Regions from separate parts of the Pseudomonas sp. TE3910 genome, predicted to be linked through region 1. Evidence: predicted binding sites of a transcription regulator. Region 1 holds the regulator's gene; the other holds the start of a gene.
What was found. Region 1 encodes FliA, which starts transcription of late flagellar genes. Its sites were predicted from a motif close to CTAAAGTTTNNNNNNNNNNNGCCGNTAA; they were not measured.
Positions count from the first base shown of each region.

Region 2: the regulator FliA is predicted to act here: its motif matches at 2,293-2,320, upstream of ACZ9H3_RS10330 (flagellar protein MotY).

Region 1 covers NZ_JBWBQN010000001.1:4,888,539-4,892,957, reverse strand. The annotation lists gene ACZ9H3_RS22405 (chemotaxis protein CheA) at 1-522, opposite strand, end outside; gene ACZ9H3_RS22400 (protein phosphatase CheZ) at 535-1,323, opposite strand; gene ACZ9H3_RS22395 (chemotaxis response regulator CheY) at 1,344-1,718, opposite strand; gene fliA (RNA polymerase sigma factor FliA) at 1,825-2,565, opposite strand; gene fleN (flagellar synthesis regulator FleN) at 2,562-3,395, opposite strand; gene flhF (flagellar biosynthesis protein FlhF) at 3,516-4,419, opposite strand, start outside.
Region 2 covers NZ_JBWBQN010000001.1:2,285,696-2,290,114, reverse strand. The annotation lists gene ACZ9H3_RS10345 (peroxiredoxin) at 1-452, shown strand, start outside; gene rnt (ribonuclease T) at 512-1,183, opposite strand; gene pyrC (dihydroorotase) at 1,180-2,226, opposite strand; gene ACZ9H3_RS10330 (flagellar protein MotY) at 2,358-3,338, shown strand; gene ACZ9H3_RS10325 (argininosuccinate synthase) at 3,474-4,419, shown strand, end outside.

The sequences.
Region 1 (4,419 bases):
GGCTTCGGCCTTGACGGCGTTGAGCGAGTCGAGCAGTTGCTCGAACTCCGTGTCGGTAATGTCGCCAGACGCTTGCTCAGCGGGCGCCTCGGCAACCGGTTCTGGCTCGGGTGCAGCGGCCTGCTGGGCCGAAGCCGGCTCAGCCAGACGTGCCAGCGCAGCCAGCAGCTCTGGCGTGGCCGGCGTCACATCGCTGCGCTCGCGGACCTGGCCGAACATGCTGTTGACCGTGTCCAGGGCTTCCAGGACCACGTCCATCAGCTCGGAGTCAACGCGACGCTCACCCTTGCGCAGAATGTCGAACACGTTCTCGGCAATATGGCAGCACTCCACCAGCTCATTGAGCTGGAGGAAGCCGGCGCCCCCTTTTACAGTGTGAAAGCCGCGAAAGATTGCATTGAGCAGATCCGCATCATCAGGCCGGCTTTCCAGCTCGACCAATTGCTCGGACAGTTGCTCAAGAATTTCGCCGGCTTCTACCAGGAAATCCTGGAGGATTTCTTCATCGGCGCCGAAGCTCATTAAACGTGCTCCCTAAAAACCCAGGCTGGACAACAGATCGTCGACATCGTCCTGACCGGACACGACGTCTTCACGCTTATCGGCATGAATCTGCGGACCTTCACCCCGAGTCGGATGTTTTTCTTGATCTTTTTCAGCACGTAGCTGCTGGTGGTCATGTTCAATACCGGCAAAGCGGTCGACCTGACTGGCCATCAATACGAGCTTGAGCAGATTGCTTTCTACTTCGGTAACCAGTTGCGTGACGCGCTTGATCACCTGGCCGGTCAGGTCTTGGTAGTCCTGAGCCAACAGAATGTCATTGAGGTGGCCTGCCACTTCACGGGTGCCGGCCTCGCTGCGCGTCAGAAAACTGTCAACGCGACGCGCCAGCTCGCGAAACTCCGGCGCAGCCACTTCTCGACGCATGAAACGCTGCCAGTCGGCACTCAAGGTACTTGCCTCGGCACTCAATTCTTGAAGCACCGGTGTACTTTGCTCGACCAGGTCCATGGTCCGGTTAGCCGCGCCCTCGGTGAGCTTGACCACATAGGACAAGCGCTCGGTGGCATCGGTGATCTGCGACACTTCCTCAGCCTGCGGCATCTGCGGGTCAATATGAAAACTGACGATCGCACTATGCAACTCGCGGGTGAGCTTGCCGACTTCCTGATACAGGCCACGATCACGGGTCTGGTTCAGCTGATGGATCAGTTGTACCGCGTCGCCGAATTTACCTCGTTCAAGGCTATCGACAAGCTCGTTGGCATGTTTCTTCAGTGTCGACTCGAAGTCGCCCAACGACGATTGTTTATGCTCCATAAGCGCCCCCGTGGCGTACCTCAGCTATTGACGCGCTCGAAGATCTTCTCGATCTTTTCTTTCAACACCTGAGCCGTGAATGGTTTTACCACGTAACCATTAACGCCAGCCTGAGCCGCCTCAATGATCTGATCACGCTTGGCCTCTGCCGTTACCATCAGCACCGGCAGGTGCTTCAGGCGTTCGTCAGCGCGCACCGTACGCAGCAGGTCGATGCCGGACATGCCAGGCATGTTCCAGTCCGTTACCAGAAAATCAAAGTTACCGCTGTGCAGCATTGGCAGTGCAGTGACGCCGTCGTCCGCTTCCTGGGTATTGGTGAAGCCCAGGTCACGCAACAGGTTCTTGATGATCCGCCGCATCGTCGAAAAATCGTCAACGATGAGGATTTTCATGTTCTTGTCCAATTAGACCTCCAAGCAGTCTTTAACGCGCTCAGCGCTGAACGCGCACTCAATCAAATCCGGCACAACATTTTCACGACTGCATGAAACCCAGCAATCAACGCGCGCGCCATTCTCCCAGCCGCCCACGCAAGCGTGCAGCACACTGGCTGTGCAACTGGCTGACCCGCGACTCACTGACCCCAAGCACCTCGCCGATTTCCTTGAGGTTCAGCTCTTCGTCGTAATACAACGCCAGCACCAGCCGCTCACGCTCAGGCAAGTTGGCAATCGCATCTGCCAACGCTGCCTGAAAGCGCTCGTCTTCCAGATCGCGCGAAGGCTCGACCTGGGCGCTGGCGCCGTCCTCGTGCAGCCCTTCATGCTCGCCGTCCTGCAACAGGTCGTCGAAGCTGAACAGGCGACTGCCCAAGGTGTCATTCAAAATCCCGTAATAATCATCGAGACTCAATTGAAGTTCGGCAGCAACTTCATGATCTTTAGCGTCACGACCTGTTTTTGCTTCAACAGCGCGAATTGCATCACTGACCATGCGGGTATTACGATGAACCGAACGCGGCGCCCAATCCCCCTTGCGCACCTCATCCAGCATCGCACCGCGGATGCGAATACCGGCATAGGTCTCAAAACTGGCACCTTTGCTTGAGTCATACTTGTTCGCCACCTCAAGCAAACCGATCATGCCGGCCTGAATCAGGTCTTCAACCTGAACACTGGCGGGCAAACGCGCCAACAGGTGGTAAGCGATGCGCTTGACCAGCGGCGCGTAGCGTTCGACCAACTCATACTGCGCGTCACGCGAAGCCTTGCTGTACATCCGGAAACCGCTGGCACTCATAGAGCAGGCCCCACACTGGTCGGCTGCACCAGACGCTCGACGAAAAACTCCAGATGGCCGCGTGGGTTGGCTGGCAGCGGCCAGCTATCGACCTTCTGTGCGATGGCCTTGAACGCCAACGCGCACTTGGAACGCGGAAAGGCTTCATAGACCGCTCGCTGCTTCTGCACGGCTTTACGCACGCACTCGTCATACGGCACTGCACCGACGTATTGTAGGGCGACATCGAGGAAGCGATCCGTGACCTTGGTCAACTTAGCGAACAGATTGCGCCCTTCCTGAGGGCTTTGCGCCATGTTCGCCAGCACGCGGAAGCGGTTCATGCCGTAATCACGGTTAAGCAGCTTGATCAACGCATAGGCGTCGGTAATCGAGGTGGGCTCGTCACAGACCACCAGCAACACTTCCTGGGCCGCTCGAACGAAGCTGACCACCGAGTCACCAATACCCGCAGCGGTGTCGATCACCAGCACATCGAGGTTGTCGCCGATATCGCTGAACGCCTGAATCAGGCCGGCATGCTGAGCGGGCGCCAGGTGAACCATGCTTTGCGTACCCGAAGCGGCTGGCACGATGCGCACACCACCCGGCCCCTGCAGCAGCACGTCGCGCAGCTCGCAGTGCCCTTCGATAACGTCGGCCAGGGTTCGCTTGGGCGTGAGGCCCAGCAACACGTCGACGTTAGCCAGGCCCAGGTCGGCGTCCAACAGCATGACGCGACGGCCGAGCTCGGCCAACGCCAGTGACAAGTTCACTGACACGTTAGTCTTGCCAACGCCACCTTTGCCGCCGGTCACGGCGATCACCTGTACGGGATGCATGCTACCCATGTTTGTTCTTTACCTTGTCTTGCTTAGACCGAGGCCACATGACTGGCTGCACTTTCAAACACCTGAAAAATGCCTGGCAGACCATTGATGTAGATACTTTGCAACGTCTTCACCGACACCTCAGCCAACACGCTTAGGGCCGTGATAGAGATCAGCGAACATATCGGCCATGGCCTCCTCGCTGGGCTCGTCCTGCATTTGCACACTAACCGCGCGGCTGACCAACTGGTGGCGGCGCGGCAAGTGCAAGTCATCCGGAATGCGCGGCCCATCGGTCAGATAGGCCACCGGCAATTCATGACTGATCGCCAGGCTCAACACCTCACCGAGGCTGGCGGTTTCATCAAGTTTAGTCAGGATGCAACCGGCCAGCCCGCAGCGTTTGTAGCTGTGGTAGGCCGCCGTCAGCACCTGTTTCTGGCTGGTCGTCGCCAACACCAGGTAGTTCTTTGCCTGGATACCGCGACCGGCCAGCGTCTCCAACTGCATGCGCAGGGCCGGATCACTGGCCTGCAAACCTGCGGTATCGATCAGTACCACGCGCTTGCGCAGCAAGGGCTCCAACGCCTGCCCCAAGGACTGCCCCGGATCGACATGGGTGACCGAAACATTGAGGATACGCCCGAGCGTCTTCAGTTGTTCCTGGGCACCGATGCGGAAACTGTCCATGCTCACCAGAGCCAGGTTCTGCGCGCCGTACTTGAGCACGTAGCGGGCTGCCAACTTCGCCAGCGTAGTGGTCTTGCCCATACCCGCCGGGCCGACCATGGCGATCACCCCACCCTCTTCGATCGGATCGACTTCCGGCACGCTGATCATCCGCGCCAGGTGGGCCAGCAACATCCGCCAGGCATGGCGTGGCTCTTCAATTTCGGCGGTCAGGTCAAGCAGCTCGCGCGACAGCGGTCCCGACAAGCCAATACGCTGCAGGCGGCGCCAGAGGCTCGCTTGCTGCGGTTTGCTGCCTTGCAGTTGAGTCCACGCCAGCGACCCCAGCTGCACTTCCAGCAATTCACGCAAACCA
Region 2 (4,419 bases), 2.6 Mb from region 1:
GCCCGTCCGAGCTGATCGCCCTGGACCACCGTATTCCTGACTTCCAGGCGCGTAACGTCGAAGTCATCGGTGTTTCGATCGACTCGCATTTCACCCACAATGCTTGGCGTAATACCCCCGTCAACAACGGCGGTATCGGCCCGGTCAAATACACCCTGGCCGCTGACATCTCCCACGAGATCTGCAAGGCCTATGACGTTGAGTCCGAAGGCGGCGTAGCCTTCCGTGGCGCGTTCCTGATCGACACCAACGGTGTGGTCCGTTCGCAAATCGTCAACGACCTGCCGCTGGGCCGTAACATGGACGAGCTGCTGCGTCTGGTCGACGCCCTGCAATTCCACGAAGAGCACGGCGAAGTCTGCCCTGCCAACTGGAAAAAAGGCGACAAGGGCATGACCGCTTCGCCAGAAGGCGTTGCTGCTTACCTGAGCGAAAATGCTGGCAAGCTGTAAGCACCACGCATAAAAAAACCGGCCCCAGTGGCCGGTTTTTTTATGCGTGGCTGTCGACTTCAGTCGTCGAAGTCTTGCCAGCCGCCCATTTGTTTCCAGCGGTTGACGATACCGCAGAACAGCTCGGCGGTTTTTTCGGTGTCATAGCGAGCCGAATGTGCTTCACGTCCGTCAAAGTCGATGTCGGCACTTTGACAGGCCCTGGCCAGTACGGTCTGGCCATAGGCCAGGCCCGCCAGGGTAGCCGTGTCGAAACTGGAGAACGGATGAAACGGGTTGCGCTTCATATCGTTCCGGGCTACCGCGGCATTGAGGAAGCCCAGGTCGAAACTGCTGTTGTGGCCGACCAGAATTGCCCGCTTGCAGCCATTGGCCTTCAAGGCCTTGCGCACACCACGGAAAATGTCGGTTAGCGCGGCCTCCTCGCTAACGGCCATGCGTAGCGGATGGTCCAGCTTGATGCCGGTGAACTCCAGTGCGGCCTGTTCAATATTGGCACCTTCAAACGGTTCGACACGGAAGAAATAGGTGTGCTCGGGGAACAGGAAACCTTTCTCATCCATGCCGATGGTCACGGCGGCAATTTCCAGCAAGGCGTCGGTTGCGCAGTTGAAACCGCCCGTCTCGACATCCACAACTACTGGCAGGTAACCACGAAAGCGTTCGGCCATGGGGTGACGCGGGCCGCCGCTATGACCTTCCTGGTCGAGGTCGAAGTGATCATCACTCACGCATTTGTCTCCAGCAGGCGCCAGCGCAGTTGTTCACCGGCGCGCAGCGGTACCACGGTGTGCTCGCCGAATGGCAGGCTATCCGGGGCGGTCCAGCTTTCGCGGACCAGGGTAATAGTGTCGGTATTGGTCGGCAGGCCGTAGAACGCAGGGCCATGCAGGCTGGCGAAACCTTCGAGTTTGTCCAGCGCATTGCGCTGCTCGAATGCTTCGGCATACAGCTCGATAGCGGCGTAGGCGGTGTAGCAGCCGGCACAACCGCAGGCGGCTTCCTTGGCGTGACGGGCATGCGGCGCCGAGTCGGTGCCCAGGAAGAACTTGCTGTTGCCGCTGGTAGCGGCATCGAGCAGGGCGACCTGGTGCGTATTGCGCTTGAGGATCGGCAGGCAGTAGTAGTGCGGGCGAATGCCACCGACCAGCATGTGGTTGCGGTTGTACAGCAGGTGCTGAGCAGTAATGGTTGCCCCGACGTTGGCCGGTGCTTCTGTCACGAACTGCACGGCATCGGCCGTTGTAATGTGTTCGAAGACCACTTTAAGCGTCGGGAAACGCTCGACTACGCGGCGCATGTGTTCGTCGATGAACTGCTTCTCGCGGTCGAAGACGTCGACCTCGCTACGCGTTACTTCACCGTGGACCAGTAGCGGCATGCCGACTTCAGCCATGGCCTCGAGCACCGGGAAGATGTTGTCGATGCTGGTGACACCCGAGTCCGAGTTGGTGGTCGCACCCGCTGGATAAAGCTTGGCGGCGTGGACGAAACCGCTGGCTTTGGCCGCGCGGATTTCCTCGGGTTGGGTACGGTCGGTGAGGTACAGGACCATCAACGGCTCGAAGCGGCTACCAGCCGGACGGGCCGCGAGGATACGCTCGCGATAGGCGCCGGCTTCGGCGGCGTTGCGCACTGGTGGTACCAGGTTTGGCATGATGATCGCGCGGGCAAAGGTGCGCGCCACATCGCCAACGGTGTGGGGCAGGACGGCACCATCACGAAGATGGATATGCCAGTCGTCAGGACGCAGGAGGGTCAGGCGGTCGGACATTGGGGATTCCAGGCGGGTCGAACTCAAGGTGAATGCTACCGGAAAAGCCGGGTCCGAGCACTCGCTATCAAGTTTTGCCAGGGCCTACCGATACCTTGCAGGTATGCCGTGAAAAATTTGTGGAGCCGCCCGTGCGCCAGCATTATCTAGCCCTGCTCAGCATGTTTGCCAGCCTGCCTGCCATGGCACTTACTTTCCAGACGCGCCTGGAAAGCGTCGAGTGGAAGGTCGAGGGTGATCAGTTCGAGTGCCGATTGATCCAGCCGATTGCCAATTTCGGCTCCGGTGAGTTCGTGCGTCGCGCGGGCGAACAGCCGACCTTCCAGTTGCGTTCGAACAGCAATGTACTGGGTACAGGTTCGGCAACCTTGCTGGCCGCCGCCGCGCCGTGGCAGCCCGGGCGTGGCGATATCAACCTGGGCACTGTGCGCATGGCCCGTAACGGTGTGCTGTTCAACAGCACGCAAGGCCAGGCCAGCCGTTTGATCAATGGCCTGCTGGACGGCCGCAGTACCGTGGTCCGCAATTATGCGGGTGAAGCGGGGCGGGCGATGGAAGTGCGCGTGTTGCCGGTCAAGTTTGGCCAGGCCTACGGTGACTACCAGGTCTGTGCGGCCAAGTTGTTGCCGATGAACTACGACCAGGTGCGTCAGACCCGGGTCGACTTCCCGGGTGGCGGTATCGACCTGGATGCCAATGCCCAAGCGCGACTGGACATCATCCTCGACTTCCTCAAGGCTGATCCGACGGTCAATCATATTGAGCTTGATGGCCATTCGGACAACAGTGGCAATCGCCTGACCAACCGTGATCTGTCGCGCCGGCGTGCGCTGGCCGTTATGGACTACCTTAAAAGCCACGGTATTGCAGAAGAGCAGATCACGCTGCGTTTCCACGGTGAGCGCTATCCACTTGCACCGAACAACAGCCCGGCCAACCGCTCGCGCAATCGCCGCGTGAACATTCAGTTGGACCGAGTGGCGCCCGTTGAAAAGCCGGTAGAAGCCGCTAGCGAAAAACCGCTTGGCAAGGCACCTGATGCAGCGTCGACAGCACCGGGCCAAGTGCCTGCAGTCAACACCTCTGTTGCCAAGCCGGCCGTTAAATCCTGAGGTTGAGGGGCGACCGTCCGTCGCGCCCTCGACCGTTCCTGTCGCTTTGTCGTCACAAGCTGTCGCCCCACTGTAAATGTTGCGGTAAGACCGGTAGAATCATTGGTTTTCCGTACAACCCCGTGGAGTGATGGCATGGCGGACGTAAAAAAGGTCGTACTGGCGTATTCCGGCGGCCTTGATACTTCGGTAATTCTCAAGTGGCTGCAAGATACCTATAACTGCGAAGTGGTGACCTTCACCGCTGACCTGGGGCAGGGCGAGGAGGTCGAACCGGCCCGTGCCAAGGCTCAGGCCATGGGTGTCAAAGAGATCTACATCGACGACCTGCGCGAAGAGTTTGTGCGTGACTTCGTGTTCCCGATGTTCCGCGCCAACACCGTTTACGAAGGTGAGTACCTGCTGGGTACTTCCATCGCTCGTCCGCTGATTGCCAAGCGTCTGATCGAAATCGCCAACGAAACCGGCGCCGATGCCATTTCTCATGGCGCGACCGGTAAGGGCAACGACCAGGTACGTTTCGAGCTGGGTGCCTACGCGCTCAAGCCAGGCGTGAAGGTTATTGCGCCGTGGCGCGAGTGGGACCTGCTCTCGCGTGAAAAACTGATGGACTATGCCGAGAAGCACGCGATTCCAATCGAGCGTCACGGCAAGAAGAAGTCGCCGTACTCGATGGACGCCAACCTGCTGCATATCTCCTATGAGGGCGGTGTGCTTGAGGATACCTGGACCGAGCACGAAGAAGACATGTGGCGTTGGACCAAGTCGCCGGAAAACGCGCCGGACGTACCGACCTACATCGAACTGACCTACCGCAACGGTGACATCGTTGCTATCGACGGCGTGGAAATGACCCCCGCTACCGTGCTGGCAACCCTCAACCGCATCGGCGGCGAGAACGGCATCGGGCGTCTGGATATCGTCGAAAACCGCTATGTCGGCATGAAGTCTCGTGGGTGCTACGAAACCCCGGGCGGCACCATCATGCTGCGTGCACACCGCGCCATCGAGTCGATCACCCTCGACCGTGAAGTCGCTCACTTGAAAGATGAGCTGATGCCGAAGTACGCCAGCCTGATCT